DNA from 2 places in the Pelagibacterium nitratireducens genome. Region 2 is predicted to be linked to the other one. Evidence: predicted binding sites of a transcription regulator. Region 2 holds the regulator's gene; the other holds the start of a gene.

Region 1 (15,647 bases), 890 kb from region 2:
ATCGAGATCGGTGACGGCGACGGCGGTCGCTTCCTCATCGGAGCCGAAGGTGAGATCGAGGCCTTCGAACAAGACATCATCGACGGCCGGGCCGACCCGGGCGACGGTGCGGCCGCGCCAGTTCTCCAGCAATGTGCGGGTGGCATCGCCAGAAGAGACGAGCGCGTCATAGGCATCGCGCGGGATATTCATGGCGTCGAGCTGGGCGATGATCGAGGCGCCGGGCCGGGGCGCATTGGTGATGAGCACGACGCGGCCACCGCCGGCGCGGAATTGGCTGAGCGCCTCGACGGCACCCCAGTGCGGGGTGACGCCATTGTGCAGCACGCCCCAGACGTCGGACAGCACAGCGCCATAGCGTGTGGCGAGGCTGGAAAGACCGGGAGTGGGGCCGGTGAGAGCGGGCATGGGTTTCCTTGGCTCAAGTCTTTTGTTCGGTCGCGCTTCCGAACCGAATAAGTGGTGCCCACTTATCCTGGAAGCGCTCGGGTGTTCGGTCGCGCTTCCGAACCGGATAAGTGGTGCCCACTTATCCTGGAAGCGCTGTGTTATCGCGCCGCAGCCTGGCGCAGATCGTCATCGCCATCGTCGCGCAGATCGGGCCGCAGGGGTCCGGTTTCGCCCATCACGGGGCCTTGCGCAAGCTTTATGCCATCATCGAGCAGGGCAAGGATCTCGCTCTCGCTCTCAAGGTCGGTGACGACGAGATTGATGCCGAAGCGCTTTATATAGTCATTGATGTCGGATGAATGGAAATCGGTGAGCGCGGCGGGTGTCTTGAGGAAGGTGTGGGCGCTGGTTTCGATGTAGCGCACCCCTTTTTCGGCAAGGCCGCCAAAATCGAGGCGCAGCGTCGTCGCATTGCGCAGGGCGACGAACACCCCCTGCTGCACGAGGGTTGCCAGACCATCCGACTGGGGCCGCGACAGGCCGGTCCATTCCTCGTAATCGAGGGCAAAGACGATATCGGAATTGACGGCGCGGTTGGCGGCAAGAAGGCTCAAGGTCTGATCGAGCGCCGGCTTGTCGCCCAGGCTTGCGGGGGAAACATCGACGAGCAGGCGGACCGGATCGCCGCTCAAACGCGCCCGGCGGACGATGCGGATGGCCTCCTCGGCGCAGAGCCGGTCGATGCGGCGGAGAACCACGGTGCCCTCGCCGGTGGGGACGGGCATGTATTGGGGCGGATCGACAAGCTGGCGGCCATCGATCTGCAGGCGCGGCACCATGTCGAAAGCGTGAATTTTGCGCTGGGGGAGCGTGAGGATGGGGCGGGCGTGGTGGATCAGGCGGCCCTCGTCGAGGGCGCGCTTGACGTCATCGAGGGCAATGGTGGGCACGCGGCGGGGTTCGGGGCCCGAGCCTGTAGCACGGTCGTCTTTGAGGGCCGGTGCGGAGGCGGCCTGAGCGGTTTCGAGATCGGATACCGCTTCGGCCACCTGACGGACCACGGTGCCCAGAACGCTCATGTCGGCTTCGATCACGTCGAGGCGCGAGCCGAGCTCGAGATCGACAAGGGCGTTGACGCGCTGGCTGAGAACCTGGCCGGCCTTGGCGTCGGTGGCGAGAAGGCGCCCCATTTCCTCAACGCCCTGTTCGAGGCGACGGAAGGCGCGGCGGCGGGCATTGCGCTCCTCGAGCATGGCGCCGCCCAGCATGATGACAAGCGCCAGCAGCCCGGCTTCAATGGGGGTGAGGCCGAGGGCAAAATAGGCCGCTGCGCCAATGGCGACGCCGCAAACCCCGATAAAGATCAGCACCAGATTTTGCACCCGGCTCCATGCCCCCTGCGGGAATCAAATTCGGCTTTCATTTAAAGGTTTACCACTCCCTCTGGCGACTAAAAAGCGGGGGTGCCAACCCTTTGTTTACCCTAATGGATTGATAATGGCTCATCGAGTTCAGCCTTCATCTGGCAAGGAGTAGCCGCCTGATGCGTGATGGAACCCCGTCGGACGCAGATGTGAATCTGTTGCTGATCGAACGCTCGCCCGAGAGAGCGCGTGCGACCATGTCCGCCATTTTTGGCCAATGGGGCCACGGGATCACGCTCGTCCACTGTTCGAGCGGCCCGCAGGCGCTGCGCAGCCTCAAGACGGAACGTTTCGATGTCATTTTGGCGGAAACCGAGAGCCTGGACGGGTTTGCGGGCGATGAGGAAGCCGCGTTCGGTGCGCTGGCAAATGCGTCCGATGGGGCGCTCATCATCGCGCTGTCCGATGGCGGATCGGTTTCGCTTGCGGTGGCGGCCATGCGGGCGGGAGCCCATGACTATCTGCCATTGCCGGTCTCGGGGCCGGTTCTGGCCTCCCGGCTGGGCGAGTTGGGCCAGCGCCACGGCAAGGCGCGGGCCATGGTGTGCGACACACTGGCCGAACAGCGCCCCGACTTTGAAGGATTTGTGGGGACAACGCCGCAGATGCAGGCGATTTACGACCAGATCCAACGGATTGCGCCCTCGGCGGCCCCGGTGTTCATCACCGGAGAAAGCGGGACGGGCAAGGAAGTGACGGCCGAAGCGCTGCACAAGCGCAGCCCGCGCGCCAAAAAACGGTTCATTGCCATCAATGCCGGCGCGATTCCGCGCGAATTGATGGAGTCCGAGGTGTTCGGGGCGGTCAAGGGCTCGTATACGGGCGCCCATGAGGACCGCAAGGGCGCCATCGAGATGGCCGATGGCGGCACGCTGTTTCTCGACGAAGTCGGGGAAATGGACCTCGCCCTGCAGTCCAAGCTCCTGCGGTTCTTGCAGACCGGGACAATTACGCGGGTGGGAGAATCGGTGTCCCGGCCGGTCGATGTGCGGGTGATCTGCGCGACCAACCGCAATCCGATGCAACTGGTCAGCGAAAAGAAATTCCGCGAAGATCTGTTCTATCGCCTGCATGTGCTGCCCATCCACCTGCCGCCCCTGCGGCAAAGGCCGGGCGATATCATGCCGCTGGCGCAGAGCTTTCTTGCGACATTCTCCAAGGAAGAAGGCAAGGGTTTTGCCGGATTTGCTCCCGATGTCGCCAATCTGTTCGTGGCGCGCGAATGGCCGGGCAATGTGCGCCAGCTGCAAAATCTGGTGCGCCGGATCGTCGTGATGTTCGATGGCGGCATGGTGACGGCTCAGATGGCGCTGGCGGCCGATATCGAATCGCGTGATGCCTTTGAGGTTGCCGTGCTCTCGAATGGATCGGTGCCCGATATCCTGCCCATGTGGCAGCAGGAGCAAAAGATCATCGAGGACGCGCTTGGCGCATTCGGCGGCAACATCGCCCGCGCCGCCGCGGCGCTGGAGATCAGCCCCTCGACGATCTACCGCAAGCGGCTGGGCTGGGAGCGGGCGGGAGCGGCGTAGCAGCTTACAACGCGAGCGGCGGTCTTTCTTACCGGGGTCTGTACCCCTGAGCGTAATAGAGCTGGATATTGCCCAACTCTATTACACCATTGCGCTCAATGGATATGGTTCCGAGATGTTCGATGCTCTCAAAGCTGTCCGAATGGACGTTGGGCACACGATCGGCGTTGGGGGTCTGGGCAACGATATAGGCGTTCCAGCCGGTGTGGGCCTGCCTGTCGAAATTGAATTCGAGATTGCGGGGATCGCTGCCGAAACAGGCCAATGGCAAGCGGCCCGAGACCTGCGTGTCGATGTAGCCGCAATCGATCCAGTTGGTGCCGGCGACGAACAGTTCGCCCTGCCCGAAGGCGCCAAGTTCATCGAGCGCCTCGCCCAGTTCGGTCCATGGCAGTTGCAGTGCCGTCGGGTCTTCCCAATCGCCCGGGAACACGGCGCGAGCCCATCCGGTTGCGGCGTGGGACACGAGCAGCGAAAGAATGACCAGCGTGGCGATGGCCGAGCCGAACAGCCAGGCGCGGACGGCCTTGCCGTCCCGATCGGCTGCCCAGGCGCCCATGAGCATGAACAGCATCAGATAGCCCGGTGCCTGCCAATGGAAATGGAACTGGGTGTCTGACCACAGCGCAACGATTGTGAAAAAGATGACGACCGGCCAGCCGATATAGGCAAAGAGCGCCGCCGCCCCCGGTTCGGCGCCCGAGGGAAACTGTCCGCGAGCCCCCGCGCCCAGGGCACGAACGCCAACATAAAGCGCGGGCAGCGCCAGCCAGGGAACCATGTAAAGGAGCTGCCCCCAGATCATGCGGATCAATCCGTCCCAGCGCAAACCGGATTCGGCCAGCGCCCTGCCCCCCTGGAAGCCGAAGGATACCCAATCGTTCTGCGCGTTCCAGACCAGGACGGGCGAGAAGATGGCCAGAGCGATCAGCAGAGCCAGCCATGGCGCACGATGGGTGAGCCAGCGGCGCTGGGTGGAATTGGCGAGAATGAACAGGCCGGTGCCGGCCACGAGGAAGACCGCGTGATATTTCGAAAGGAATGTCAGCCCGAGAAATAGCCCGGCAAGGCTCCAATAGAGAAACGGCCGCTGGGCGCCCTTGCCGAAGAATATCTCGATCAGAACGCGGATCGTTGCGAGCCAGAACAAGACCATGGGGGCATCGGGCTGTGTCCATGAGCCGACAGAGAGTGAAAACAGCACGCAGGCATTGACGATCAGTGCTGCAAAAAAGCCGCCGAGCGGGGAATGGATGCGCCGGACAATGTCAAAGACCAGCCAGGTCGAGACAGCGAACATCACGATGAAAGGCAGCCGGATGATCAGCAGGTTGTCCGATCCGGTCAATTGCAGCGTTGCCCAGATGGTCCAGAGCGAGACAGGCGGCTGGTCGAAATAGCTCAGGTGAAACTGGCGGGCCGAGGCAAGATAATAGGCCTCTCCCGTGCCCCAGCCGACCACCGCGCCACCGATCATGCGCAGGACCAGAGTGACGGCGATGAGGATCAGAGTGGCCTGAGCGGGCGAGAAGGGGCCGATGCGATCACGCAAGGTCATGGGTTCACCGCCAGGTAAAAATGCGGGTGACCGCGTAGTTGAAGACCACGCTCATCACCGCCCCGGCCACCCCGGCGACGATGAAGTTGGCCATGTGGGTTTCAAACAGCACGCTGGCCACCGAGACATTGGCGAGCGTGCCGAAGCTGCAGACCAGATAGAAACTGAGCAGCCCGGTCCAGAAGCGAGAGCCCGTCAGTTTCTTGTCGGCGTAGGTCAATTCGTTGTTGAGCAGGTAGTTGGTGGTCATGGCCACCAACGTTGCCGCCAACTGGCTGTTGGCGAAGTTGAAGTCGAGAACTTCGAAGACAAATGTCAGCACCGAAAGATGCACCACAACGCCCGACGCCCCGACCAGCGAAAACAGAAGAAAGCTGGTGGGCAGGATGCCACGGGAAATCTGCGACACGATGAGCCCGAGAAACTGGGCGACGACCAGGGCGCTCATCTTGCTTTCGCCGGCAAAACGCGGGCGGAAGGTGTAGGGCACCTCGGTGATCGTCAGCTTGCGCCCCAGTTGGCGGTTGCCCGTGGCGATGATGTCGAGCAGGATCTTGAAGCCTTCGCGCGACAGGCGCGGGACGATTTCATTGAACAGCGACCGGCGCAGCAGGAAAAAGCCGCTCATCGGATCGGACAGGGCCTTGCCGGTGAGAATGCCCGAAAGCCGGGTTGCCAGTTCGGACCCCTTCTGACGGCTGGCGGAAAAACCATCCTGGGAACTGCCCTCCCCCGTGTAGCGTGAGCCAACGACAATGTCGGCCCCGGCGCGGGCCTGGTCGAGCATCTGGGTCAGAATCGTTTCGTCGTGCTGATGGTCGGCATCGATCACGGCCACAAATTCTGCCGCCGAGGATGCCATGCCTTCGATGCAGGCCGATGACAGGCCGCGCCGACCGATACGGTGAATACATCTGACATGGGGCTTTTGCGCTGCGATCTGCTTGGCCAGATCGGCGGTGCCGTCCGGGCTGTTGTCATCGACGATGATGACTTCAAAGCTGATGCCTGCCAGCGCCGCCTCGAGCTTTTCGATGAGCGGGGCAATGTTGTCGCGTTCATTGAAGGTGGGGACGATGACCGACAGGGTCGGCGGAATCCAATCTCGTGCGGACATATTTTCCAATTCTGTCATCGTCTCGTCTTTTTATGTCCGCATGAACGGCTGGCATGCAAATCGCGCAACGGCATAACAAGCCCCTGTCCGCGATGCAAAATTTTTTGCGTGCGGCATTCTTGACTCCCGCACCCCCCTCTCCTATCTGCACCATATGCTGCTAGCACTCCCGACGTTAGAGTGCTAATAGCGGAGGAAATTGCATCTCAACTTCACGTTCCAAAGGAGCGACTATGAGCTTCCGTCCCCTGCATGACCGCGTTGTGGTCCGCCGCGTCGACAGCGAATCCAAGACCGCTGGCGGCATCATCATTCCAGACACCGCCAAGGAAAAACCCTCCGAGGGCGTTATCGTTTCCGTCGGCGCCGGAGCCCGCGACGACAATGGCAAGGTCGTTCCGCTCGACGTCAAGGAAGGCGACCGCGTCTTGTTTGGCAAGTGGAGCGGCACCGAAGTCAAGGTTGGCGGCGAAGACCTGCTGATCATGAAAGAGTCCGACATCATGGGCGTGATCGAAGGTTAATCCGGACGCGCTTCCGGTTGGAAGCGCCCCCAAAACCTTCGGATGCCCTTTTTCATTTTTTGCAAGGAGCAGAATTAAATGGCTGCCAAAGAAGTCAAATTCTCGACCGAAGCCCGCGACAAGATGCTGCGCGGCGTCAACATTCTGGCCAATGCGGTCAAGGTGACGCTCGGTCCCAAGGGCCGCAACGTGGTCATCGAAAAGTCGTTCGGCGCACCGCGCATCACCAAGGACGGCGTGACCGTTGCCAAGGAAATCGAACTCGAAGACAAGTTCGAAAACATGGGCGCCCAGATGTTGCGCACCGTGGCCTCCAAGACCAATGACATCGCCGGCGACGGCACCACGACTTCGACCGTTCTGGCTCAGTCGATCGTCAACGAAGGCGTCAAGGCCGTCGCTGCCGGCATGAACCCGATGGATCTCAAGCGCGGCATCGACCTGGCCGTGACCGAAGTGATCTCGAACCTGGCCTCGAAAGCCGTCAAGATCTCCAACACCAGCGAAGTCGCCCAGGTCGGCACGATTTCGGCCAATGGCGAAAAGGCCATCGGCGACATGATCGCCAACGCCATGCAGAAGGTCGGCAACGAGGGTGTCATCACCGTCGAGGAAGCCAAGACCGCAGAAACCGAACTCGATGTCGTCGAAGGCATGCAGTTCGACCGCGGTTACCTTTCGCCCTATTTCGTGACCAACACCGAAAAGATGGTCGCTCAGCTCGACGATCCGCTCATCCTGCTGCACGAAAAGAAGCTTTCGAACCTGCAGGCTCTGCTGCCCGTTCTCGAAAGCGTGGTTCAGTCCAACCGTCCGCTGCTCATCATTGCAGAAGACGTTGAAGGCGAAGCGCTTGCCACTCTCGTGGTCAACCGTCTGCGTGGCGGTCTCAAGGTCGCTGCCGTCAAGGCACCGGGCTTCGGCGATCGCCGCAAGGCCATGCTCGAAGACATCGCCATCCTGACCGGTGGCCAGGTGATTTCCGAAGACCTCGGCATCAAGCTCGAGAATGTGACCACCGACATGCTGGGCACCGCCAAGCGCGTCGAGATCACCAAGGAAAACACCACCATCGTCGATGGTTCGGGCTCCAAGGACGACATCGAAGGCCGTGTCAACCAGATCAAGGCGCAGATCGAAGAAACCTCGTCCGATTACGACAAGGAAAAGCTTCAGGAACGTCTGGCCAAGCTGGCCGGTGGCGTTGCCGTGATCAAGGTCGGCGGTTCGACCGAAGTTGAAGTGAAAGAACGCAAGGACCGCGTCGACGACGCGCTCAATGCAACCCGTGCTGCGGTTGAAGAAGGCATCGTTGCCGGTGGTGGCGTTGCGCTGCTGCGGGCCTCGAACGCGCTCACCGTCAAGGGTGCCAATGCCGACCAGCAGGCCGGTATCGCCATCGTCAAGCGCGCGCTGCAGGAACCGATCCGTCAGATCGCCAACAATGCGGGCAGTGAAGGTTCGGTCGTTGTGGGCAAGATCCTCGACAATGCGTCCGACACCTTCGGCTATGACGCCCAGACGGGTGAATATGGCGACATGATCCAGATGGGCATCATCGATCCCGTCAAGGTCGTGCGCACCGCTGTCGAAGACGCTGCCTCGGTTGCCGGCCTTCTGGTCACCACCGAAGCGATGATCGCCGAGCTTCCCAAGGACGACGCACCCGCCATGCCCGGCGGCGGTGGCGGCATGGGCGGCATGGGCGGTATGGATTTCTAAGGAATCCATTTCGCTCACGGGTCGTACCACATTCGGCCCGACGCGCTAAAACCGCGCTGGGCCGAATGCTGGCCCTGCGCGGGCGCGGCCAACGATGGCCGGGCGCTCTTTACGCCTTAAAGAAAAAGAATTGGGACCTCTCCAGGGTCTCGAACGGGAAGGGCAGTGCTTCGGCGCTGCCCTTTTCGTTTGGAACTTCCCGTTCGCTTTTGCCTGGCACGGCTTTGTCGGCGCCTGCAAAGGCAGGCTTGCACGCCGTGCGCGGGAAGGGCAGTGCTCCGGTGCTGCCCTTTTCGTTTGGAACTTCCCGTTCGCTTTTGCCTGGCATGGCTTTGTCGGCGCCTGCAAAGCAGGCTTGCACGCCGTGCGCGGGAAGGGCAGTGCTTGGACGCTGCCCTTTTCGTTTGGGACTCAGGGGAAAAAGAGCAGCTTTATTGCGAGGATGATCGAGACGACGATCACCAGGGGGCGGATGATTTTGGCGCCGTAGCGGATGCCGGTGACGGCGCCGAGGTAGCCGCCGAGGATCTGGCCTGTGGCCATGACGATCGCCACTGGCCAGACGACGTCTCCGGCGATGATGAAAAAGATCAAGGCAGCGAGGTTGGAGACGACGTTGAGAATCTTGGTGTGGGCCGAGGCGCGGGCTGCCGAGAGGCCGAACAGGGCGACGAAGGCCAGCATGAAGAACGAGCCGGTGCCGGGGCCGAAAAGGCCATCGTAAAAGCCGATCACGAAGGCGAAGGCGGGAACGAAGGTTGCAAATTTGAGGCGGGCGGCGCCATCGATGTCCCTGATCGAGGGCGAGAAGGTGAAATAGAGCGCGACGGCGATCACGGCGACCGGGACAAGGATCTCAAGAGCGGAGGTATCGACCTGCTTGACGACGATGGCGCCGAAAAGCGAACCGGCGAAGGCCGCGCCGATGGCGGGGACCAGCGACAGGATCGAGACGTGGCCCTGGCGCCAATAGGTCCAGGCGGCCATCGTGGTGCCGACGATCGATTGGGCCTTGTTGGTGGCGATGGCGCCCAATGGCGGCAGGCCGGCCCAGAGCAGCGCAGGGATGGTGATCAGGCCGCCGCCGCCGGCAACGGCATCGACAAAGCCGGCGATGACGCTGACGCCGCCCAGCGCCACAAGGACCCAGATATCGTACACGGAAAGGACTCGTCGTTGCGTGGTGGCGCTTGCTGGCACGAAGCGGGGCGGTTTGCAACCGGATCGATGCTGGGGGCGCCGCTACTGTATATTGATTGGCGAACAATCTGTCGGTGACAGGTGGATTTTTCAAACGGTGGTCATGCGGCAGTGTCCGGTCATCGCAAATCGGATACTGGACGCAAAGACCATGAACGCGCTTCAAACCTATCTACCGACTGTGGGCCGCATCTTTCTGGCCCTCATCTTCATTCTCGCCGGCCTGAGCAAGATCCCGGCCATCGAGGGCAATGTGGGCTATATGGAAATGTTCGGCGTGCCGGGCCTCCTGATCTGGCCGACCATCCTTGTGGAAGTCGTTGGCGGCATCATGCTGGCGATCGGGTTCAAGGCCCGCTGGGCGGCGGCGGCACTGGGTGCCTTCTCGCTGGTTGCGGCATTGATCTTCCACACCGACTTTTCCAACCAGATGGAAATAACCAATTTTCTCAAGAACGTCGCCATCGTGGGCGGCATGCTTTACGTCATCGCCTTCGGGCCGGGCGCGCTGGCGGTCGATACCCGCAAGTAGGCGCAATTGCCAAAAACGAAAAAGGGCCGCGAAAGCGGCCCTTTTTTTACGGCTGGAAGCGGGTGGCGTCGATGGCGTCGGTCAGCCGGTTGAGGACAGCCAGCCTGCCCTCGTGCCACTCGGCGTTGCTGGCGACGAGCAGCAGGGATTCGCTCTTGAGCATCACGCCATCTTCAAGGATGCGCAGGCCGTTGGCCTTGAGCGTTGCGCCGGTCGAGGTGATGTCGACGATGAGATCGGCGGCGCCGGAGGCCGGGGCGGCTTCGGTGGCGCCGAGGCTTTCGACAATCCGGTATTCGGCAATGCCGTGGGCGGCGAAGTGACGGCGGGTGAGATTGACGAATTTGGTGGCGATCCTGAGCCAGCGGCCGTGGCGGGCGCGGAAATCGGCGGCGACGTCGGAGAGGTCGTCCATTGTGGTGACGTCGATCCAGGAATCGGGAACGGCCACCACCGCATCGGCGCGGCCGAAGCCGAGGCGCTTGACGATTTCGACCTGCTGGGGACCGGTTTCGGCTGTTTCGTGGATCAGGTCCTCGCCGGTGATGCCGATATCGATGGTGCCGCGGATCAACTCGCGGGCGATTTCCGACGCCGAGAGAAAGCGCACGATCACATCGGGCATGGCGGCCATTTCGCCCAGATAGGAGCGTGCGCCACCGGGGCGCTCGATGGTCAGGCCGGCTTTTTCAAAGACCGCTACAGCTTCTTCCTGAATACGACCCTTGGAGGGCAGCGCGAGCATGATCGAGCTCATGGCCGAACCTCCGCTGAACCTTCCTCGTCGCGGAATTGCTGCGAAAAACCGGCATCCACTTTTTCGCATTCCGCTTCCAGTCGATCCACCCAGACGGCGCAACCGACGGCGGGGATATCCTGGGACGCTCCGAGGCGTTTGAGCAGGCGGTCATATTGTCCGCCCGAGACGAGCACCAGCCCCCCTGCCCCGGTCACCTCGAAGGTGATGCCGGTGTAATAATCGAGACGCGGGGAAAAGCCGGCATCGAAAAGGATCGATTTTGCTTTCAGGCCATCGCGCAATTGGTCGACGCGACGGCTTGCGCCTTGCAGTGCGGACGTCAGATAAATCCCTGCGGTCTGGCCAAGAGCACCGATTGCCGCGAGCGATTTGTCGGCGGGGCCGGAGATGGCGAGATAATTGCGCAGCAGGTCGATTGTCGGGCCCGGAACGCGCTGGGCTTCGAGCGCCTGTTTTTCGAGATAGCGGGCGGCGATTTCCTGGGGCGTGCGGCTTTCGGTGAGGCTCAATCCGTTGGTGAGCATGAGTTCACCGACCCAATCGGCGATATCGCCGGCCGGCAGACCGGCCGGGCCGGGCATGGGGGGCCTTGGATCGGCCAGGCGGTCGAGCAGCGCCGTCATGGCCTCGGGGTGACCGAAGCGGGCGCGGACGCGGGGGCGCCAGACATCGGGCATGTCGCAGGCGGCGAGCAGGGTTTCAAAAAGATCGATATCGCCGACGCGGATATGGGGCGCTGTGACGCCATAGATGTCGGTGACGGCGCGGGCAAAGCCGATCACCTGGTCGAGCGCGGCATCGGCGTCGGGGAGCGCCAAAAGCTCGATGCCGCCCTGATCGAACTGGGCGGGGCCATCGGTGCGCTGGCGAAAGACCGGACCGAGATAGCCATAGGCCGCTGGCGTGGCGGCCCCATTGGCGATGTGGTCGATGGCGATGGGCAGGGTGAAATCGGGCCGCAGGCAGAATTCCGAGCCATCCATGCCCTGGGTAAGGATCATGCGCGCGCCCAGTTCTTCGCCAGCCAGATCAAAATAGGCGGCTGGGGAGACGAGGATCGGTGGCGCGGCAAGGGTGACGCCGGGAGCCGAAACCAGCGCTTCGAGGGCGGCGCGGCGGGCGATGGCGGTCATCACCCGTTCGCCTTCATCCATGCGGCGACGGCCGGGATCTGTTTGACGAATTCGACCATTTCAGAAAGCGGGACCGAATACTGGCCGGGGCGTTCGGTTTTCCAGGCGGCGTTATCGGTGATCGAGGCGGCCGCTTCGGCGCCTTCAGCGAGATCCTTGATCTGGACGACGCCCTGCTCGCGCTCATCGGAGCCCTGGATGATGACGGCGGGGGCGTTGCGTTTGTCGGCGTATTTCATCTGCTTGCCCATGTTCTTGGACGAACCCAGGAACAACTCGGCGCGGATGCCGGCGGCGCGCAGATCGGCGACCATTTTCTGGTAGTCGGCGATGCGGTCCTTTTCCATGACGGTGACGACGACGGGGCCGGTGACCGGGGTGGCATCGAGATTGCCGGTGAGTTTGAGGGCCGAAGCGAGGCGCGAGACGCCGATGGAAAAGCCAGTGGCGGGGGTGTGCTCGTTGCGGAAGCGCGAGACGAGGCCATCGTAACGGCCACCGCCGCCGACCGAGCCGAATACAACGTCCTGGCCCTTTTCGTTCTGGACGGTGAAGGTCAGTTCGATCTCGAAGACCGGGCCGGTGTAATATTCGAGGCCGCGGACGACGGAGGGGTCGATCTTGATGCGGTCGGGACCGTAGCCAGCAGAGGCAAATAGCTGAGCCATTTGATACAGCTCATCATAACCTGCATAAGCCGTCGGGTTTGTGTCTAAGTTCTTGCCAAGCATCAAGAACACCGCCTTGATGAAACCAAGCCTCAGAGCCGCCTGTTCACCAACCCGATCAGCAAGTTTCTGGTAGTGGGACGGAATTCCTTCTGAATCAATTTCGTCCCTTGAGCGTTCCTGCAATGAAAAGCTGCTGAGATCGTTGCCCTGTGTGATGACCATCTCGGAATTGTCGTCGGAGCTACCAAACAAGAGCAACAATGCGTTGATTTGGTCGCCTCCAAGTCCCGCGCCCTCTGTGAAATCGCCGCTCTCGTCCTTCCGCCCCTTGCCAAGCAGGAGGCGGACACCTTCGGGACCGAATTTGTCGAGCTTGTCTATGGCGCGCAAGATAGTCAACTTCTGCGCTTCATCGACAACGCCGATGGCCTGCATTACCCCGTCGAGCACTTTGCGGTTGTTGACGCGGACGACGTATTTGCCGGCCAGACCCAGCGCGTCCATGGTGTCGGCCATCATCATGCACATTTCGGCGTCCGATTCCGGGCCACCGGCGCCGACCGTATCGGCGTCGAACTGCATGAACTGGCGGAAGCGGCCGGGGCCGGGCTTTTCGTTGCGGAACACCCAGCCCTGCCGGTAGGAGCGGAAGGGTTTGGGCAGGTCCTGATAGTTCTGGGCGAAATAGCGGGCGAGCGGGGCTGTGAGATCGTAGCGCAGGCTCATCCACTGTTCGTCATCGTCCTGCACGGAAAACACCCCGGCATTGGGGCGGTCGGTGTCGGGCAGGAATTTGCCCAGGGCTTCGGTGTATTCGAAGAACGGGGTCTGGATGGGATCGAAGCCGTAGCGCTCGTACACATGGCGGATTTTGGCGACCATCTGTTCGATGGCGGCGAGGTCCGCGGGTTCGGAGTCGATAAAACCGCGCGGCAGGCGCGGCTCGATGAGCGCTGAATTCTTGGCCATGAGTTTGGTCCCTGAAGTCCCTACAATACGGGGCTTTTAGATGTATGGCCCGTTCCCTAAACGATAAGGCTTTTCGAGACAAGGCAACGGAGCACTGTTGCCGTTTCGCCACAGGCAAATAGCAAGTGCGACAACCCGCCACATCAGGGCTTGGCGATCACGGATTCGTTAGCTATCAATTCGGCGTCTTCAACACAAACCTCTCAAGGGAGGCGTTCCTATGACAGCATTCGCAAACGTCCTCACCCGTGGTGTTGAAGCCTTCGGCTGGGCCCTGTCCCGCCGCCTCAATCGCACCGGCGTCAAAGCCTGACAGCCTTTGCGATAATCAGGTCGCTCTAACCGACCAGATTTTCAAAAACACCCCCAAAAGCCAACCCATCCTGACGACAGCACATTTGCGTCCTGCCGCCCGGATTCCAACCAGACTCAACCCTTGGACACGTTTCCGGGCCGGATGAACCGACTCTCGAAAACGTCTCCAGCAACATGGAGCCAGTGCGCCTTTGCGCGCCTGGGTGACGACGATGTCGCACGTAAACATGCAAGTGGAAGGCGCGATCCTGCGCATTTCGCTCGATACACTGATGGCCGAGCACGGCAAATGGCGCGTGGTCATGGCCGCGATAAAAGCGATGGTGCGCGGCCGGCGCCGGGTGCAGACGATCCGTCCGCAAGATCTGCCCAATTCGATCCGCGCCGACATAGGGCTGCCCACAATCGTGGACCCGCCTAGAATGCCGACGGTGATGATGGTCTTTGCACGGCCATAACCGTCGGCGCATTAACGGGACGCTTGCCCTGGGCCTTTCCGCATGAAACGCGGGGAGGCCCAAGGTCTTTCAGGGCCGCACGAACCGGGCGCGTTGCGCCTCGATGGGCGCGCGGCAATGGCAGCCCTCGACATGGTCGTTGACCAAGCCCATGGCCTGCATGAACGCATAGCAGGTGGTGGGGCCAACGAAGGAAAAGCCGCGCTTTTTGAGGTCTTTCGAGAGCCTTATCGACTCGGGCGATGTGGCCTGCTGACGCAGACTGTCCCACGAATAATCGGTGGGGCGATCCTCGGGGCGGGGTTCGAAACTCCAGAAATAGGTGGCGAGCGAGCCGAACTCGTCGCGCAGCGCCTGAGCGCGGCGGGCATTGTTGATGGTCGAAACGATCTTGCCGCGATGGCGCACGATGCCGGCATCGGCAAGCAGGCGATCGATATCGGGTTCATCGAAGGCGGCGACCGTGTCGATATCGAATCGCGCGAAAGCGGCGCGGAAATTCTCGCGCTTTTTGAGGATGGTCAGCCAGGATAGGCCCGACTGAAAGCCTTCAAGGCAAAGCTTTTCAAACAGGCGCGTATCGCTTTCGACCGGATAGCCCCATTCGGTATCGTGATAGGACTGGTACAGCGGATCGGCGCCTGCCCAGGGGCAGCGCACGGGTTCGGCATCGGTCATGGAATCGTCTCGCCTAGCATTTTGATAACCATAGCGGTGGAGCAAGATTTAACCATCCCATTTGACTCAATCTTTGCCGGATGCGGGCAGGATCGGCTTTCCTTTTGAAGCCCGAGACGAGATGCAGATGATCCGTATCGCCCCTGCCCTTTTGATCCTCCTGATTCTGGCCGCGCCCGCGCAGGCTGCATCCGGCTATCGCGGCTATCTCAATGCCATGTTCGGCCCGCCGCCGGGCATGGTGCTGACACCCGACGAGCCCCAGACCATGCTCGAATATCAGACGGAGTATGTCAGCCACCCCATGTGGCTGCGCCAGGTGGTCAGCTACCGGACCAACGAAGCGCCGGGCACGCTGATTGTCGATACGCGCCGGCACTTCCTGTTTCTCGTGCTGGAAAACGGGCACGCCATGCGCTACGGCATCGGAGTGGCGCGGATGGGGTTCGAGTGGAGCGGAACCCATCGGGTGAGCGCCAAGCGCGAATGGCCGAGCTGGACACCGCCGGCCGAAATGCACGCCCGCCAGCCGGGCCTGCCCAAATTCATGCCCGGAGGGCCGAACAATCCGATGGGGGCGCGGGCGCTCTATCTGGGGTCGACCCTCTATCGCATCCACGGCACGAACGAGCCGTGGAGCATCGGGCGGTCGGTCTCTTCGGGG
Region 2 (15,647 bases):
AGTATCGAAGCGCTTGACGCGCGTCTGGCCGAGCGGGCCGGCACCTCGCCCGAGGTCTCCTATACGGCAAGGCTGATCGCTAAAGGCACCGCCAAATGTGCCCAGAAGCTTGGCGAAGAGGCGGTCGAAACCGTGATCGCGGCGATGAGCGGGGATCGCGAAGAGCTGGTCAAGGAAAGCGCCGATCTGGTCTATCATCTTTTGGTGCTGTTGCGCTCGGAGGGCGTTGCGCTCTCGGAGGTGTCCGAGGAACTCGACCGGCGCACGGCGCAATCGGGCCTGGCCGAAAAGTCCGCAAGGTCCGGGGACTGACAATGGCCAGGATTACCTACACGCCCTATCTGAGCTTTACGATCGAGGAATGGGCGCGGTTGCGCGCCGACGAGCCCATGACGCTCGATCGCGAGGACATCGAACATCTTCGGGCGCTCAACGATCCGATTTCCCTCGCCGAAGCTGAAATCGTCTATCTGCCGCTGACCCGCCTGCTCTCGTTTTACGTCGAAGCCATTCAGGCCATTCATCATGCCTCGACCCGGTTTCTCGGGCACAATGGCGCCAAGGTGCCGTTCATCATCGGCGTCGCCGGATCGGTGGCCGTCGGCAAATCGACCACCGCACGCATTCTGAGTGCCCTTCTGCGCCGCTGGCCGAGTTCGCCCAAGGTCGATCTCATCACCACCGACGGGTTTCTGTATCCAAACGCGGTGCTGGAAAAACGCGGGCTGATGCAGCGCAAGGGGTTTCCCGAAAGCTATGACCGGTCTGCCTTCGTCGAGTTTCTTGCAGCGATCAAATCGGGCAAGCCCCGTGTCAGCGCGCCGACCTATTCCCACCTGGTCTATGACATTGTGCCCGGCGAGCGTGTGGTCGTCGAAAGCCCCGACATTCTGATCGTCGAGGGGCTCAACATTCTTCAGCCCGGTGAATTGCCCAGAACCGGCAATCCAATCGTCTTTGCGTCCGATTTCATCGATTTCTCGGTCTATATCGACGCCGACGAGCATGTGCTCGAGGCCTGGTATGTCGAGCGCTTCATGAAGCTGCGCGAAACCGCGTTCCGCGATCCGCAAAGCTTTTTCAAACGCTTTTCCGAACTGTCGGAACTGACGGCGATTTCGACGGCCAAATCCATCTGGCAATCGATCAATTTGCCGAACCTGCGCGAAAACATTCTGCCCACCCGTGGGCGAGCAGATCTGATTCTCAAGAAAGGCGCCGACCACTCCATTCACGAAGTGGCGTTGCGGAAGGTCTAAACCGCAATCCCCTCGCCTCGTGCCAGCGCCTTGAGATCGGCGACCGGGCGGGCGCCATAGTGCGAAATCACCTCCGAGGCGGCAAGACACCCCAGCTTGAGCGCTTCTTCCATCGATTGCCCGCGCGCCGTGGCCAGAAGGAATCCCGAGGCGAACAGATCGCCCGCGCCGGTCACATCGACAACATTGCTGACAGGAAACGCCGGCACGGAAACGATTTCCCCGTTCTTGATCGCCATGGCTCCGCGCGCGCCCATGGTCACCGCTGCGATTTCGGCGTCTTCGGCAAGCTGGCGCACCGCGACATTGAGGTCGTCGGTCTCATAGAGCGCCTTGACCTCTTCGATATTGGCAAAGACGTAATCCATGGTCTTTGACTTGATCAGATCGAGAAACTCGTTGCGGAAGCGGTTGACACAGAACGGGTCCGACAGCGTGATCGCCGCGGCGCGCTCGTTCTTGTGGGCGTAATGGGCCGCCATGATAAAGGCCTTCTTGGCCTGCGGGGGGTCCCACAGATAGCCTTCCATATAGGTGATGGCCGAAGCACCGACCGTTTCCTCGACGATATCGTCTTCGGTCAGGTGCTGGCAGGCGCCCAGATAGGTGTTCATGGTGCGCTCGCCATCGGGCGTGACCAGAATCATCGAGCGGGCGGTGGCCACATCGTCGCGCAGAAACGCGGTTTCGTAGTGAATGCCCTTGGTGTCGAAATCGTCGCGGAACACAAGCCCAAGCTCGTCTTCGGCAACCTTGCCCACAAACGCCGCGCGCCCGCCGAGCGCCGCAACGCCCGCTGCCGTGTTGGCCGAGCTGCCGCCGGGAATGATCGACTTGGTCTCGGGCATCTTGGCGTACAGGTCCGCCGAGCGATCGGCATCGACAAGATGCATGATCGATTTGCGTAAACTCTCATCGACAAGGAATTTGTCATCGATCGGGGCGATCACATCGACGATGGCATTGCCGATGGTCAGGACGTCGAACCGCGTGGTCATCGGCGCTCCGCATAAACTGTCATGGATACTGCCCCCCGCTTAAGCCATAGCGGCCGGAGGCGCAACCGGTCTAGGACCAATCGACATTCAGATGATGGCGGCCTGCAAATGGCAGTTTTCTGCGCTTCCGGTGCTCACGTACCCGAACGTACGCTCCGCTCCGGTTCTCGAAAACCGCCGTTTTCGGCTCACCCTAAGCTGAATGTCGATTGGTCCTAGCCGGCGGTCTTTGCCGGATAGCGGCACCACTGGGCAATGATGCAGCGATAACATTCTGGCTTGCGCGCCTTGCACACATAACGCCCATGCAGGATGAGCCAGTGATGGGCGTGCAACAGATAGTGCTTAGGGACACGCTTGAGCAGGGCCAGCTCCACCGCCAGCGGCGTTTTTCCCGGGGCGATCCCCGTGCGGTTTCCCACCCGGAACAGATGGGTATCGACAGCGATCGTGGGTTGGCCGAACCCGATATTGAGCACGACATTGGCCGTCTTTCGCCCCACGCCGGGTAAAGCTTCCAGCGCCTCGCGCGTGTCGGGGACTTCACTTGCGTGCTTTTCGATCAGCATCTGGCTCAAAAGAAAGACGTTTTTGGCCTTGTTGCGATAAAGCCCGATGGTCTTTATGTGCTCGCGGATGGCGTCCTCACCCAGGGCCACCATCTTTTCGGGCGTGTCGGCAATGGCAAACAGCGCCTTTGTCGCCTTGTTGACCCCCACATCGGTGGCTTGAGCGCTCAGAACCACGGCGACCAGCAGTGTAAAGACATTGACGTAATCGAGCTCGCCCCTGGGCTCGGGATCGTGAAGCGAGAAGGCTTCGAAGATCTTTTCGATCTCGGCCCGGGTCAGTGGCTTGGGCATGGGTGCGGCGATAATTGATTTGATTTGTGTGCGGACAATCCTCTTAGAATGGCGCCAAGGCCAAAAGGCAAGTCGAGATGACCCAAAGCCCGCTCTTTGCCGCATTGCTGACCCCACATCGCTCCCTCTCGCCCAAGGGCATCCGCTGGGTGATCGCGTTCACCTGTGTGATGGCCTCGATTCCCGGCATCACGTTTTACGCCATGGGGGCCTGGCCCGTCGTCGGCCTTCTGGGGCTCGATGTGCTCCTGCTCTATTGGGCGCTCACCGCTTCGCTCGGGGATACCGACATGTTCGAGGAGATCACTCTCTGGCCCGACACCCTCGATATTCGCCATGTCACCAAGAAGGGGCGTGAGACCGCCCTCTCGTTCAATCCGTTTTTCATCCGCTTTTCGGTGATCCGCGACAATGAGGGCCGGGTGACCGCGCTCAAGATCCTAACCCGCGAAGGCGAGGTGGAAATCGGGCGGTTCTTGACCCCCGACGACAAGGCCAGCTTTGCCGACGCCTTCGGTCATGCCCTGAGCAGGGCCAAGCGCTGATCGGTGTAAAAATCGGGTCGTCGGGCGGGCCATCGGTCGATAGTGTGAACCCATGAACGAGATGACAGCAATTTCACAGCTCCCCGATATGACCACCGACGAGACCTATCGCACCATCGCGCAGGCCATCGAATACCTCTCGATGCCCGGCCCCGAAGCATCCGATATCGCCGGACTGGCCAATGCGCTCTCGATGACCGAGCGCCAGCTGGTCGATATGTTCCGCCGCTGGTGCGGGCTGACGCCGAAAAGCTTTGCCCAGGCCGTGGCCCTCGACCACGCGCGAAAACTTCTGCGTGACAATATGAGCGTGCTCGATACGACCTACGAGCTGGGTCTTTCCGGACCGTCACGCCTTCACGATCTGTTCGTGACCTATGATGCGGTGCCACCGGGCGTTTACCGTGCCAAAGGCGCGGGGCTGGAGGTCGCCTGGGGCTATGCGCCCTCCCCGTTCGGAAAGGTGTGCCTGATGGTCACCCAGTATGGGGTGGCCGGCATTTCCTTTGCCGATGATGGCAAGGAACAATACGCGTTCGAGGATCTGGCCAATCGCTGGCCCAATGCCGCCTACAAGCGCGACGATGCCGCCATTGCCCCCATCGCCGCCCGCATCTTCGATCCCGACCGCTGGGATCCCGACCAGCCCATCCGGTTGGTGATGATCGGCTCCCAGTTCGAAATCAAGGTCTGGGAAACCCTGCTCAAGGTTCCGGCCGGGCGTGCCGCGACCTATGGCGAGGTGGCCCGCGCCGTCGGCCGGCCCAATGCTGCCCGCGCTATTGGCCGGGCGGTGGGGCGCAATCCCATCTCCTTCGTTGTCCCCTGCCATCGCATCGTGGGTTCGACCGGGGCGCTCACCGGCTACCATTGGGGCATCGTGCGCAAGCGCGCCATTCTGGGCTGGGAAGCGGGGCTGGTCTCGGCGCAATAGCGCAATTGGAACTCTTGGGCCCCACGAGTCTTAGCTTTTCGTAAGGGGCGGAGAGCTGATTTGGCGCGCGCGATTTTTTTGGCATTTATCGGACTTCTGGCGCTGGTGCTTGCCGCGCTCTATGCGCACATCATCATGCTCGTTTTCGCGGCGGTCCTGGTAGCCGCTGTTCTCGACGCGCTCATCCGGCTCCTGATGCGGCTCGTACCCATTCTGCCGCGCGCCGTCGCCGTGATCCTGACCCTGATTTTTGTCGTGGTGCTCGTCATTGTCGCCGCGATTGGCGGCGGGGTGACCATTGTCACCCAGTTCGATGCGCTTTCAAGAGCATTGGCCGAGGCCTGGGACATGGTGGCGAGCCAGCTCAACGATTGGGGTCTGCCGGTGGCGCGCACCTTTGATGTCACCGACATCGTCGAAGCCATTCCCGAACCCCAGACGATCTTTGGCGGGGCCGGTGCCGTGCTGGGCACCGGGTTTGGTTTGCTCTCCAATATGGTGATCGTCTTTCTCACAGGGATATTCCTTGCCATCGATCCCAAACGCTATCGCGACGGGCTTGCCATCCTGCTGCCCATCGAGGCACGCCCGCGGGCGCGTGAGGTGCTGGCCAAGGCCGGCACGACGCTACAGCATTGGCTGGTCGGCCAGTTGGCGCTGATGGCCATCGTCGGAGGTCTGACAACGGTCCTGCTTTTAGTGATGGGCGTGTCTTATGGGCTAACGCTCGGTCTGATCGCGGGGCTTCTCAACTTCATCCCCTTTGTCGGGCCGATACTTGCCTTCGTTCCCATCGGTCTGTCGATGATCGGCCAGGACTGGACGACGGCACTGATCGTTCTGGGCGGCTATACCCTGATCCAGCAGTTCGATGCCAATGTCACAACCCCGCTGATCCAGGATCGGGTGGTCAATCTCGCCCCGGCCCTGACCATCATCTTCCTGCTGTTCATGGGCGTGGCCCTCGGGCCGCTCGGGGTGGCGCTGGGCACACCCCTGCTTGCGGCGCTGCGCGTGCTGGTGCTTGAACTTTATGTCCGTGACGTTCTGGGCGATACGCCCGAAAAGGTCGACTAGAGCCAAGGATTTGATTCAATCAAATCCTTGGCTCTAAGCCCTTGTTTTGTCGCGTGTCCGAACCGCAAAACCGCTTCCACTTTTGCTGGACACGCTTTAAAGCTCTTCGGTCGAAACCCGGTCGCCGCTCTCGTCGATCCCGTAAACGATGGGCGCCCCGGTGGCGATTTCGCGCTTGAGGATCGCTTCTTCGTCGAGCCCTTCAAGTTTCATGACAAGCGCCCGCAGCGAATTGCCATGCGCCGTGACCAGAACGGTCTTGCCGGCCTTGAGCAGCGGCGCGATCTCGGCTTCGTAATAGGGCAGAACCCGCGCCGCGGTGTCTTTGAGGCTTTCGCCGCCCGGCGGGGGCACGTCATAGGAGCGGCGCCAGATATGGACCTGCTCCTCGCCCCATTTTTCCCGCGCATCGTCCTTGTTGAGCCCCGAAAGGTCGCCATAGTCACGCTCGTTGAGCTTGTGACTGCGCACGATGGTGAGATCGGTGATCCCCATTTCCTCGAGCATCAGGTCGAGCGTGCGCTGGGCGCGGCTCAGCGCGGATGTGAAATAGGCGTCCGGCACGATCCCGCGTGCCTTGAGCGCCTGTCCGGCTTTTTTGGCTTCCTCGATCCCCAGATCGGTCAGCCCGGGATTCTTCCAGCCGGTGAACAGGTTTTTCAAATTCCATTCGCTCTGGCCATGGCGAACGAGGATCAGCGTGCCGGTCATAAATCAGTCCTTGTCATTGAGCGTGTTCGATAACGCGGTCATTACAGATCAAAGGCCGAGCACATCGGCCATGGAATAAAGGCCCGCCGGCTGTTCTGCGGCCCACAGCGCAGCCCGAAGCGCTCCATCGGCAAACAGCGTCCGGTCGCGCGCAGAATGGGACAGGGTGATGGTTTCGGCCATCGATGAAAACAAAACCGAATGCTCGCCCACGATGCCGCCGCCGCGCAATGTGGCAAAGCCGATGGAGCCGGGCTCGCGCGCGCCGGTGTGCCCGTCGCGCACCTTGACCGAATGATCGGCCAGATCGATGTCGCGCCCCTCGGCCGCCGCCTCGCCCAGAAGCAGCGCTGTGCCCGAAGGCGCGTCCACCTTGTGGCGGTGGTGCATTTCAAGGATCTCGATGTCGAAATCGATGTCGAGGCTCGCCGCTGTCTTTTTGACCAATGCGGCCAGAAGGTTCACCCCAAGGCTCATATTGCCCGATTTGACGATCCGCGCGCCCTCGCGCCCTGCCCTGGCGATCGCTGCATCGTCCTCGGGCGAACACCCTGTTGTCCCTATGATATGGACCAGCTTGCGCTCTGCGGCCCGGCGGGCCAGCGCGACGCTCAATTGCGGCGCCGTGAAATCGATGATGGCATCGACATGGTCGGCGATATCGAGTGGCGTGTCCCCGATAGCAACGCCCAGCGGTTCGAGCCCCACAAGGCTGCCGGCATCCTTGCCCAAAACGCTCGAATTGTCCCGGTCGGCAGCCGCTGTGAGCGTCATGCCGGCATGGGCCGCGACGGCGCGGATAACCGTCTGTCCCATGCGCCCGCCCGCGCCCACAACTCCGATCTTCAGTGGCATGCTGTTTTCCCCTTACGCCGCCTGCATTTCGGCCAGCACCGCCTGCGCGCTCTGGCGCGGGCTGGGTGCGGCAACAATGGGCCGCGCCACAACAAGATGGGATGCGCCCGCCGCCAGCGCATCGGTCGGTGTCATCACACGCTTCTGGTCGCCCCTCTCCGCCCCGGCAGGTCGGATACCGGGGGTCACCACGGCCATGTCGGGCCCGACGATCTCACGCACCGCCCGCGCCTCGAAGGCCGAGGCCACGACGCCGCCCATGCCCGCATCGCGTGCCTGGCGCGCCCGACGTGCCACGAGCTCGGCAACCGAAACGCCATAGCCGGCATCATCGAGATCGGCCTGATCCATCGAGGTGAGGACGGTGACGCCCAGCAGGCAGAGCGACGACCCTTCGGCTGCCTTGACTGCAGCCGCCATCGCCTTGGGATAGGCATGGAGCGTGAGCATGGTCGCGCCGGTTTCGGCAATGGCCGCGACGCCCTTTGCAATCGTGTTGTCGATATCGAGGAGCTTGAGGTCGAAAAACACGCGCTTGCCGGCCTTGAGCAATTCCTTGCCCACGATCAGCCCGTCGCCGCCATAGAAAAGCTGATAGCCGATCTTGTAGAAATCGACGATGCCATCGAGCCGGGAAATCATGTCCTCGGCTTCACGGCGTGTCCCGACATCGAGCCCGACAATCAGGTCACCGGCCATTCCATGTCTCCGCGTGCTTTGGTGTATCAAGGCTCGATGCCATGAGTTGGGCCCGAGCGCAAGCTCCGGCTCTAAATCCCGCCTCGTGAAAAATGGGTGAGTTCTTTGACCAGCTGGTCGATCTTGGTGCTGACCCCCGATTCTGCCACCGAGCCGTCCTCGGCGAAAGCGCTCGAAGCCGGACCGACGCCGAGCAGGGTCGGCACGACCAGCGCGCCGATCTTGGAGAGCGAATCACGCAAATGGCTCTGGGCCCATATGGTCCCGTGACGCCCCGAGGACACCCCGCCGATCCCGAACACCGCATGCCGGAAGGGCGAAGGCTTTTGCCGGGAAAGCCATGCGATCGTGTTGACGACCAGCGGCGGCAGCCCGCCATTGTATTCGGGCGTGGCGATAAACACGATGTCGTGGGATCGGAACAGATCGGCCAGTTGTCCTGCGGCCTCGGGCACATTGTCAGGCTCGAGATCCTGATTGAAAACCGGCATCTCGAAATCTTTGAGCGTGATCGAATTGACCGCGACCCCGGCTTCGCTGAGCTTTGCGTCCACCGCGTCCTGAAGCGTCTTGTTGACCGATCCGGCGCGGATCGAGCCGCAAAGGGTAAGGGCGCTAGCCATTGGTGTCTCCTTGTTGATGGGCGGCAGTTAAGCGGGCCATTTGGATCGCCGCAACCGCTCACATACAAAAAGCCCTCCGCAACGCGAAGGGCTTTTGAAAAAAGGTCCAGCCAACCGACGTCAGTGGAACATTGTCTTGAGCTTGTCGAAAAACCCTTCCGAACCCGGCGAGGTGTCGCGGTTGGAAAGCGTTTCGAATTCTTCGAGCAGTTCGCGCTGCCGCTTTGAGAGCTTTTGCGGGGTTTCCACCTCGAGCTGGACGTAAAGGTCACCAACCTGCTGGCTGCGCAGCACCGGCATGCCCTTGCCCTTGAGCCGCACGCGCTGGCCGGGCTGGGTGCCTTCGTTGACCTTGACCTTGGCACGGCTGCCTTCGAGCGTCGGCACTTCGAACTCGCCGCCCAAGGCCGCTGTGATCATCGAAATGGGCACCTTGGCGAAAAGATCGGCGCCGTCGCGCTGGAACAGCTGGTGCGGTCTGACTGAAACGAAGATGTAGAGATCGCCGGCCGGTCCGCCGCGCAATCCCGCCTCGCCTTCCCCACCCAGACGAATGCGCGTGCCGTCCTCGATTCCCTTGGGAACATCGACCGAGAGCGTGCGCGAGGTTTGACGGCGGCCTTGCCCGTGGCAGTCGGTGCAGGGCTGGTCCATGGTTTCCCCGCGCCCGTGGCATTGGGGGCAGGTCTGCTGGATGGTAAAGAATCCTTGCGCTGCGCGCACCTTGCCGTGCCCGCCGCACATGCGGCAGGTTGAAAACCCGGTGCCCGGCTTGGCGCCCGTCCCCTCGCACGTCTCGCACCCGATCAGGGATGGCACGTCGATATCGACAGTGGTGCCCGCAAAGGCGTCTTCGAGGGTGATTTCGAGATTGTAGCGCAGATCCGAGCCGCGCTGGCGGCCGTCGCGGGAACGCTGGCCGCGTGCGCCGCCCATGAATTCCCCGAAAATGTCCTCGAAAATATCGGACATCGAGGAGGAAAAATCATTCCCGAACCCCTGGGCACCGCCACCGCCGCCATTGAAAGCCGCGTGGCCAAACCGGTCATAGGCCGCGCGCTTTTGCGGGTCCTTGAGCGTGTCGTAGGCTTCGGAAACTTCCTTGAACTTGTGCTCGGCCTCGGTGTCCCCCGGATTGCGATCCGGGTGATACTGCATGGCCAGCTTGCGATAGGCGGATTTGAGCCCGGCGGCGTCACAGGTTTTTTCGACCCCGAGCACGGAATAGAAATCGGCTTTGCTCATGAGATTAGTTTATCCCCGTGTCACGGCAGGGGCAGAAAATGGACGGATGCAAGATCATCTCTTGTGCCAAACCAACCGTTCTTGTCATGACGCATCTCTCTTGGGACCGGCAACGGCCAGAACCCGTCGTGCGCTTAGGTAATCATCGTTGCTGCCTGTTACCATAGGCAGCGGCGAAAAGACCAGCGCTCACCGGTGATTCACGTGAAACTGGCGCCCGGAAATAACAGTGCCGCCCGAAGGCGGCACTGATCGGTTTCAGGGCAAAGGTTTTAGGCCGACTTCTTGTCGTCGTCGTCCTTGACCTCTTCGAAGTCGGCATCGACAACGTCTTCGTCATCCTTGGCCGCATCGCCGGCCGCGGCGGCTTCGGCTTCGTCCTGACTGGCCTTGTACATGGCCTCGCCAAGCTTCATCGAAGCCTGGGCCAAAGCAGCGGCCTTTTCCTTGATCGCTTCGGGGTCGTCGCCCTCGAGCGCGGTCCTGGTGTCGGCGATGGCGGTTTCGATCTCGGTCTTGATCTCGGGCGAAACCTTGTCCCCATGCTCCTTGAGCGAGGATTCGGTCGAATGCACGAGGCTTTCGGCCTGGTTTTTCGCTTCCACCACTTCGCGGCGCTTCTTGTCGGCCTCGGCATTGGTCTCGGCATCCTTGACCATCTGCTCGATATCGGCGTCCGACAGACCGCCCGAAGCCTGGATGCGGATCTGCTGCTCCTTGCCCGTGCCCTTGTCTTTCGCCGAAACATTGACGATGCCGTTGGCGTCGATGTCGAAGGTCACTTCGACCTGCGGCACGCCGCGCGGCGCCGAGGGAATACCGACCAGGTCGAACTGGCCAAGCATCTTGTTGTCGGCCGCCATTTCACGCTCACCCTGGAAAACCCGGATGGTCACGGCCGACTGGTTGTCTTCGGCGGTCGAGAACACCTGGCTCTTCTTGGTCGGGATCGTCGTGTTGCGGTCGATCAGGCGGGTAAATACGCCACCAAGCGTCTCGATACCCAGCGAAAGCGGGGTCACGTCGAGCAGCAGAACGTCTTTCACATCGCCCTGCAGAACGCCGGCCTGAATGGCGGCGCCCATGGCAACCACTTCGTCGGGGTTCACGCCCTTGTGGGGCTCCTTGCCAAAGAAGTTTTTCACCTCTTCCTGCACCTTGGGCATGCGGGTCATGCCGCCGACCAGAACGACCTCGTCGATCTCGCCAGCCGAAATCCCGGCATCCTTGAGCGCGGCGCGGCACGGATCAATGGTGCGCTTGATCAGATCTTCAACGATCGATTCGAACTTGGCGCGGGTCAGCTTGAGCTGCAAATGCTTGGGGCCCGAAGCATCGGCCGTGATGAAGGGCAGGTTGACTTCGGTCTGGGAAGCCGACGAAAGCTCGATCTTGGCCTTTTCGGCAGCTTCCTTGAGCCGCTGCAGCGCCAACTTGTCGCCGCGCAGATCGATGCCCTGCTCTTTCTTGAACTCGTCAGCGAGGTAATCGACAAGGCGCATGTCGAAATCTTCACCGCCAAGGAACGTGTCGCCATTGGTCGATTTAACTTCGAAAACACCGTCGCCGATCTCGAGGATCGAGATGTCGAACGTGCCGCCGCCAAGGTCATAAACAGCGATCGTGCCGGATTCTTTCTTGTCCAGCCCGTAGGCCAGCGCGGCAGCGGTCGGCTCGTTGATGATGCGGAGCACCTCGAGCCCGGCGATCTTGCCGGCGTCCTTGGTGGCCTGGCGCTGGCTGTCGTTGAAATAGGCCGGAACCGTGATGACGGCCTGCGTCACCGGCTCGCCGAGATAGCTCTCTGCGGTTTCCTTCATCTTGCCCAGGATCATGGCGGAGACTTCGGACGGAGACGATTTCTTCCCATCCGCTTCCACCCACGCATCGCCATTGTCAGCCTTGACGATCTTGTAGGGCACAAGGCCCTTGTCCTTGGTGACCATCGGGTCTTCGAACCGGCGCCCGATCAGGCGCTTGACGGCAAACAGCGTACCCTCGGGGTTGGTCACGGCCTGACGCTTGGCCGGCTGGCCCACGAGGCGTTCGCCATCGTTCGAAAAGGCCACCATCGAGGGCGTGGTGCGCGCGCCTTCGGCGTTCTCGATCACTTTAGGAGTTTTGCCGTCCATGACGGCGACGCACGAATTGGTCGTGCCCAGGTCAATACCGATTACTTTTCCCATTCCGAAACCTCATTTCTCGAGCGAGTCCTAAATTTGGCCCTGACCCCTCAACGCGCCCATTCACGTTGCGGCATCGCATTGATCGGTCGTGCCGGACCCCTCTGGGGGATGGATTTGGCCCGGTTTCCCGGGCTTGCTGGCTATATAAGGAGGGGGGGAGGGCCCTTCAAGCACGCCCCCCGCTTTGCATCAAATTTTGTCAGGCCGATGTGTCGAGCCCTTCACCGGGTTCGGCGTCGGGTTTGGGGGCCGGTTTGTTGCCGCCCTTGGCGACTCCCACCATGGCCGGGCGCAACACGCGCTCGCCGATGGCGTATCCGGTCTGGACCACCTGAACCACAGTGCCCTCGGGCACCGAGGCATCGGGCACCTCAAACATGGCCTGATGGCGGTGGGGATCGAACTTTTCGCCCTCCGCCACGATCGGTGTCACGCCGTTCTTTTGCAAGAGCCGCTGCATTTCGCGCTCGGTCATCTCGATCCCTTCGATCAGGGATTTGAGTGTCCCGTCGGCGTTTTCCCGCAATTCGGCGGGAATGACCATAAGGGCACGCGAGAGATTGTCGGTGGCCACCAGCATGTCGCGGGCAAACCCGGCAATGGCATAAGAGCGCGTGTCGGAAACTTCACGCTCGGTGCGCTTGCGCAGATTGTCCATTTCAGCGGCGGTGCGCAGCACCTGGTCACGCAGCTGGTCCTTTTCGGCCTCGAGCTGGGCAATGCGCTCTTCAGCCGTCGGCTCGGTGGAAACCGCCTCGGCCTCTTCGGCGTCGGGGCGCGGATCGATTTCGTCGTTCGGCTCTGGCGTCGTGTTGTCGTCGCTCATCATTGCTCTTTCAACGATTGGGGAAATTAAGCTTGGCTGCCATATCGGCCAAGGGCGGAAATTTTTCAAGCCTCGTGGCGAAAAGCCGACAAATCAAAGCTCGAGCCTGACAGGCCTTAAAGCTCGCCCTTTCGCGAAATCAGCTTTGAAACCACATGCGCCGTGTAATCGACCACCGGCACGATGCGCGCATAATTGAGCCGTGTCGGCCCGATAACCCCCAGCACCCCCACAACCTTGTCATTGGCGTCCTTGTAGGGCGAAAGCACGACCGACGAGCCCGAGAGCGAAAACAGCTTGTTTTCCGAACCGATAAAGATGCGCACCCCCTGGGCGGTTTCCGCATCGTTCAACAGATCGATCAACCCCTGCTTGGTTTCGATCTCGTCGAACAATTGGCGCACCCGGGCCAGATCGTCGGACGCCATCGTGTCATCGATCAGGTTGGCCCGGCCCCGCACGATCAGCGTCGGAGCGGACGTATCGGCCTCGATCATCGAGGCGAGCCCGGAATCCACAAGCCGTTGCGCGATGGCATCGAGTTCGGCGCGCTGGTTTTCCGATTGCTGGCGGATCGAATCGCGCGCCTGCTGCAGCGTCTTGCCCACGATATGATGGGCGAGAAAATTGGACGCCTGGGTCAGGGCGCTCGCCGTCAGCCCCGGCGGCAGGGCGATGATGCGGTTTTCGACCTGTCCGTCTTCTCCCACAAGAATAGCCATGGCCCGCTCAGGATCGAGCCGGACGAATTCGACATGCTTGAGCACCATGTCCGCCTTTGCGGCAATGACCATGCCCGCGCCGTGCGAAAGGCCTGAAAGCAGGGCGCTCGCTTCGTTGAGCAGGTCCTCGACCCGTCCCGACCGGCTTCCACCCGAAACGGTGCGCGAGATCTGGTCGCGCTCGGTTTCGTCCACGGCCCCCACTTCGAGCATGGCGTCGACGAAAAACCGCAACCCCTCCTGGGTGGGAGCCCGCCCCGCCGAAGTGTGCGGCGCGGCAATCAGGCCCAGCTCCTCGAGATCGGCCATCACATTGCGCACCGAGGCCGGGGAAAGCTGCATGTCGAGCATCTTGGAAATGGCCCGCGACCCGATGGGTTCGCCGGTTTCCAGATAACGCTCGACCAGCCGCCGGAAGATGTCCTGACTGCGTGTCGAAAGGGCCTCTAAAAATTCTGACGAATTTATCGTGTTTCTGTCCATATTCACCATTCCGGAGCGCGGTCAGAAAAAGTTGCAGGTTTTTTCGGTTCGACCGCGCGACCCACTCAAGATGCCATGCCGTGGCGCCGCAAGCTGTCTTTGTTTCGATTGCCATTAACTAAGTAGGAGAAAACCAGGGTACCGCCAAGTGAGGCGCGCTTGTTCCGGCCTTCTCGAACGGTTAAGAGGCTGGTAACCATATCAGCCAACAGACACCGGGAAGACAGTTTTTATGCGGCCAAGCGGACGGGCAAGCGATCAGATGCGCGATGTAACAATTGAACGGGGCGTCGCGCCGCAGGCGGAGGGCTCGTGCCTCGTTGCATTCGGGCGCACCCGCGTTCTGTGCACCGCCAGCGTCGAGACCTCGCTTCCGCCCTGGCGGCGCGGACAGGGTCTTGGTTGGGTGACGGCCGAATACGGCATGCTGCCCCGTGCCACCGGCTCGCGCACCCGCCGCGAGGCGACCGCGGGCAAACAATCGGGCCGCACCCAGGAGATCCAGCGTCTGATCGGGCGCTCCCTGCGTGCCGTTGTCGACATGCAGGCTTTGGGCGAAAACCAGATCGTTCTCGACTGCGACGTGCTTGAAGCCGATGGCGGCACGCGCACAGCGTCGATCACCGGCGCCTTTGTTGCGCTCTCGGAAGCGGTCTTCTGGATGAAGGAACGCTCGCTGTTGAAGGGCGATCCGATCCGCGACCATGTGGCTGCCGTCTCGTGCGGTGTCTATCGCGGCACCCCGGTGCTTGATCTCGATTATCTCGAAGACAGCGAGGCCGATACCGACGCCAATTTCGTTCTGACCGGCTCGGGCAAGTTCGTCGAGATCCAGGGGACGGCCGAAGCCGAGCCCTTTTCCACCCAGGAGCTGGCCGAACTGATCGGGCTTGCCCAGAAAGGCATCGCCGAACTGGTCGAACTCCAGCGCGCCGTGTTGGGGGCGTCATGACCATCAGGCTCAAGCGCGGCGACCGGTTGGTTCTGGCCACCCACAACAAGGGCAAGCTGGTCGAATTTCAGGACATGCTGAAAGACTTCGGCCTCGATATCGTCTCGGCCGGCGATCTGGGCCTGCCTGAGCCTGAAGAAACCGGCACCACATTCATCGAGAATGCGCGCCTCAAAGCCCATGCAGCCGCGAAAGCCACAGGCGAAATCGCCCTTTCCGACGATTCGGGCATTTCGGTCGACGCGCTCGACGGCCAGCCCGGGGTTTACACCGCAGACTGGGCCGGTGTGCCGCGCAATTTCACCAACGCCATGCAAAAGGTGCAGGATCTGCTCGTCGAAAAGGGCGCGACCGAGCCCAATCAACGCACGGCCCAGTTCAATGCCGTCCTCTGCCTCGCCCTGCCCGACGGTACCGACATGATTTTCGAGGGGCTGGCGCCCGGCATGCTGGTCTGGCCGCCCGTCGGGGATTCGGGGCACGGCTATGACCCCATGTTCAAGCCCGATGGATATGAGAAAACCTTCGGCCAGATGAGCGCCGAGGAAAAACATTCCTGGGCCCCTGGCAAGGAAGGCCTGTCCCATCGCGCCCGCGCCTTTGCCAAATTCGTGAAGGACGTGCTTTGAGCGCCAATAATGCATTCGGGATCTATATCCATTGGCCGTT

The links. The regulator HrcA, encoded in region 2, represses chaperone genes, less so after heat shock. The targets are predictions, from matches to a motif close to GTTAGCACTCNCNNNNNGNGAGTGCTAAC.
Region 1: a site for HrcA is predicted at 6,181-6,209, ahead of groES (co-chaperone GroES). Genes of this name have one in related genera too.

The regions. Positions count from the first base shown of each region.
Region 1 is NZ_CP146275.1:2,861,732-2,877,378, forward strand. It holds gene V6617_RS14145 (TIGR01459 family HAD-type hydrolase) at 1-408, opposite strand, end outside; gene V6617_RS14150 (EAL domain-containing protein) at 549-1,772, opposite strand; gene V6617_RS14155 (sigma-54 dependent transcriptional regulator) at 1,934-3,346, shown strand; gene V6617_RS14160 (glycosyltransferase family 39 protein) at 3,375-4,904, opposite strand; gene V6617_RS14165 (glycosyltransferase family 2 protein) at 4,909-6,021, opposite strand; gene groES (co-chaperone GroES) at 6,255-6,545, shown strand; gene groL (chaperonin GroEL) at 6,624-8,267, shown strand; gene V6617_RS14180 (hypothetical protein) at 8,377-8,595, opposite strand; gene V6617_RS14185 (TSUP family transporter) at 8,679-9,428, opposite strand; gene V6617_RS14190 (DoxX family protein) at 9,619-9,999, shown strand; gene hisG (ATP phosphoribosyltransferase) at 10,046-10,756, opposite strand; gene V6617_RS14200 (ATP phosphoribosyltransferase regulatory subunit) at 10,753-11,892, opposite strand; gene hisS (histidine--tRNA ligase) at 11,892-13,532, opposite strand; gene V6617_RS14210 (hypothetical protein) at 14,060-14,305, shown strand; gene V6617_RS14215 (DNA-3-methyladenine glycosylase I) at 14,375-14,983, opposite strand; gene V6617_RS14220 (L,D-transpeptidase) at 15,111-15,647, shown strand, end outside.
Region 2 is NZ_CP146275.1:57,791-73,437, reverse strand. It holds gene V6617_RS00340 (phosphoribosyl-ATP diphosphatase) at 1-312, shown strand, start outside; gene coaA (type I pantothenate kinase) at 315-1,259, shown strand; gene V6617_RS00330 (adenosine kinase) at 1,256-2,257, opposite strand; gene nth (endonuclease III) at 2,473-3,159, opposite strand; gene V6617_RS00320 (DUF2244 domain-containing protein) at 3,198-3,665, shown strand; gene V6617_RS00315 (methylated-DNA--[protein]-cysteine S-methyltransferase) at 3,727-4,599, shown strand; gene V6617_RS00310 (AI-2E family transporter) at 4,660-5,676, shown strand; gene V6617_RS00305 (2,3-bisphosphoglycerate-dependent phosphoglycerate mutase) at 5,773-6,387, opposite strand; gene dapB (4-hydroxy-tetrahydrodipicolinate reductase) at 6,436-7,242, opposite strand; gene pyrF (orotidine-5'-phosphate decarboxylase) at 7,255-7,941, opposite strand; gene V6617_RS00290 (NADPH-dependent FMN reductase) at 8,013-8,564, opposite strand; gene dnaJ (molecular chaperone DnaJ) at 8,685-9,809, opposite strand; gene dnaK (molecular chaperone DnaK) at 10,082-11,995, opposite strand; gene grpE (nucleotide exchange factor GrpE) at 12,195-12,824, opposite strand; gene hrcA (heat-inducible transcriptional repressor HrcA) at 12,938-14,026, opposite strand; gene rph (ribonuclease PH) at 14,259-14,978, shown strand; gene rdgB (RdgB/HAM1 family non-canonical purine NTP pyrophosphatase) at 14,975-15,607, shown strand; gene hemW (radical SAM family heme chaperone HemW) at 15,604-15,647, shown strand, end outside.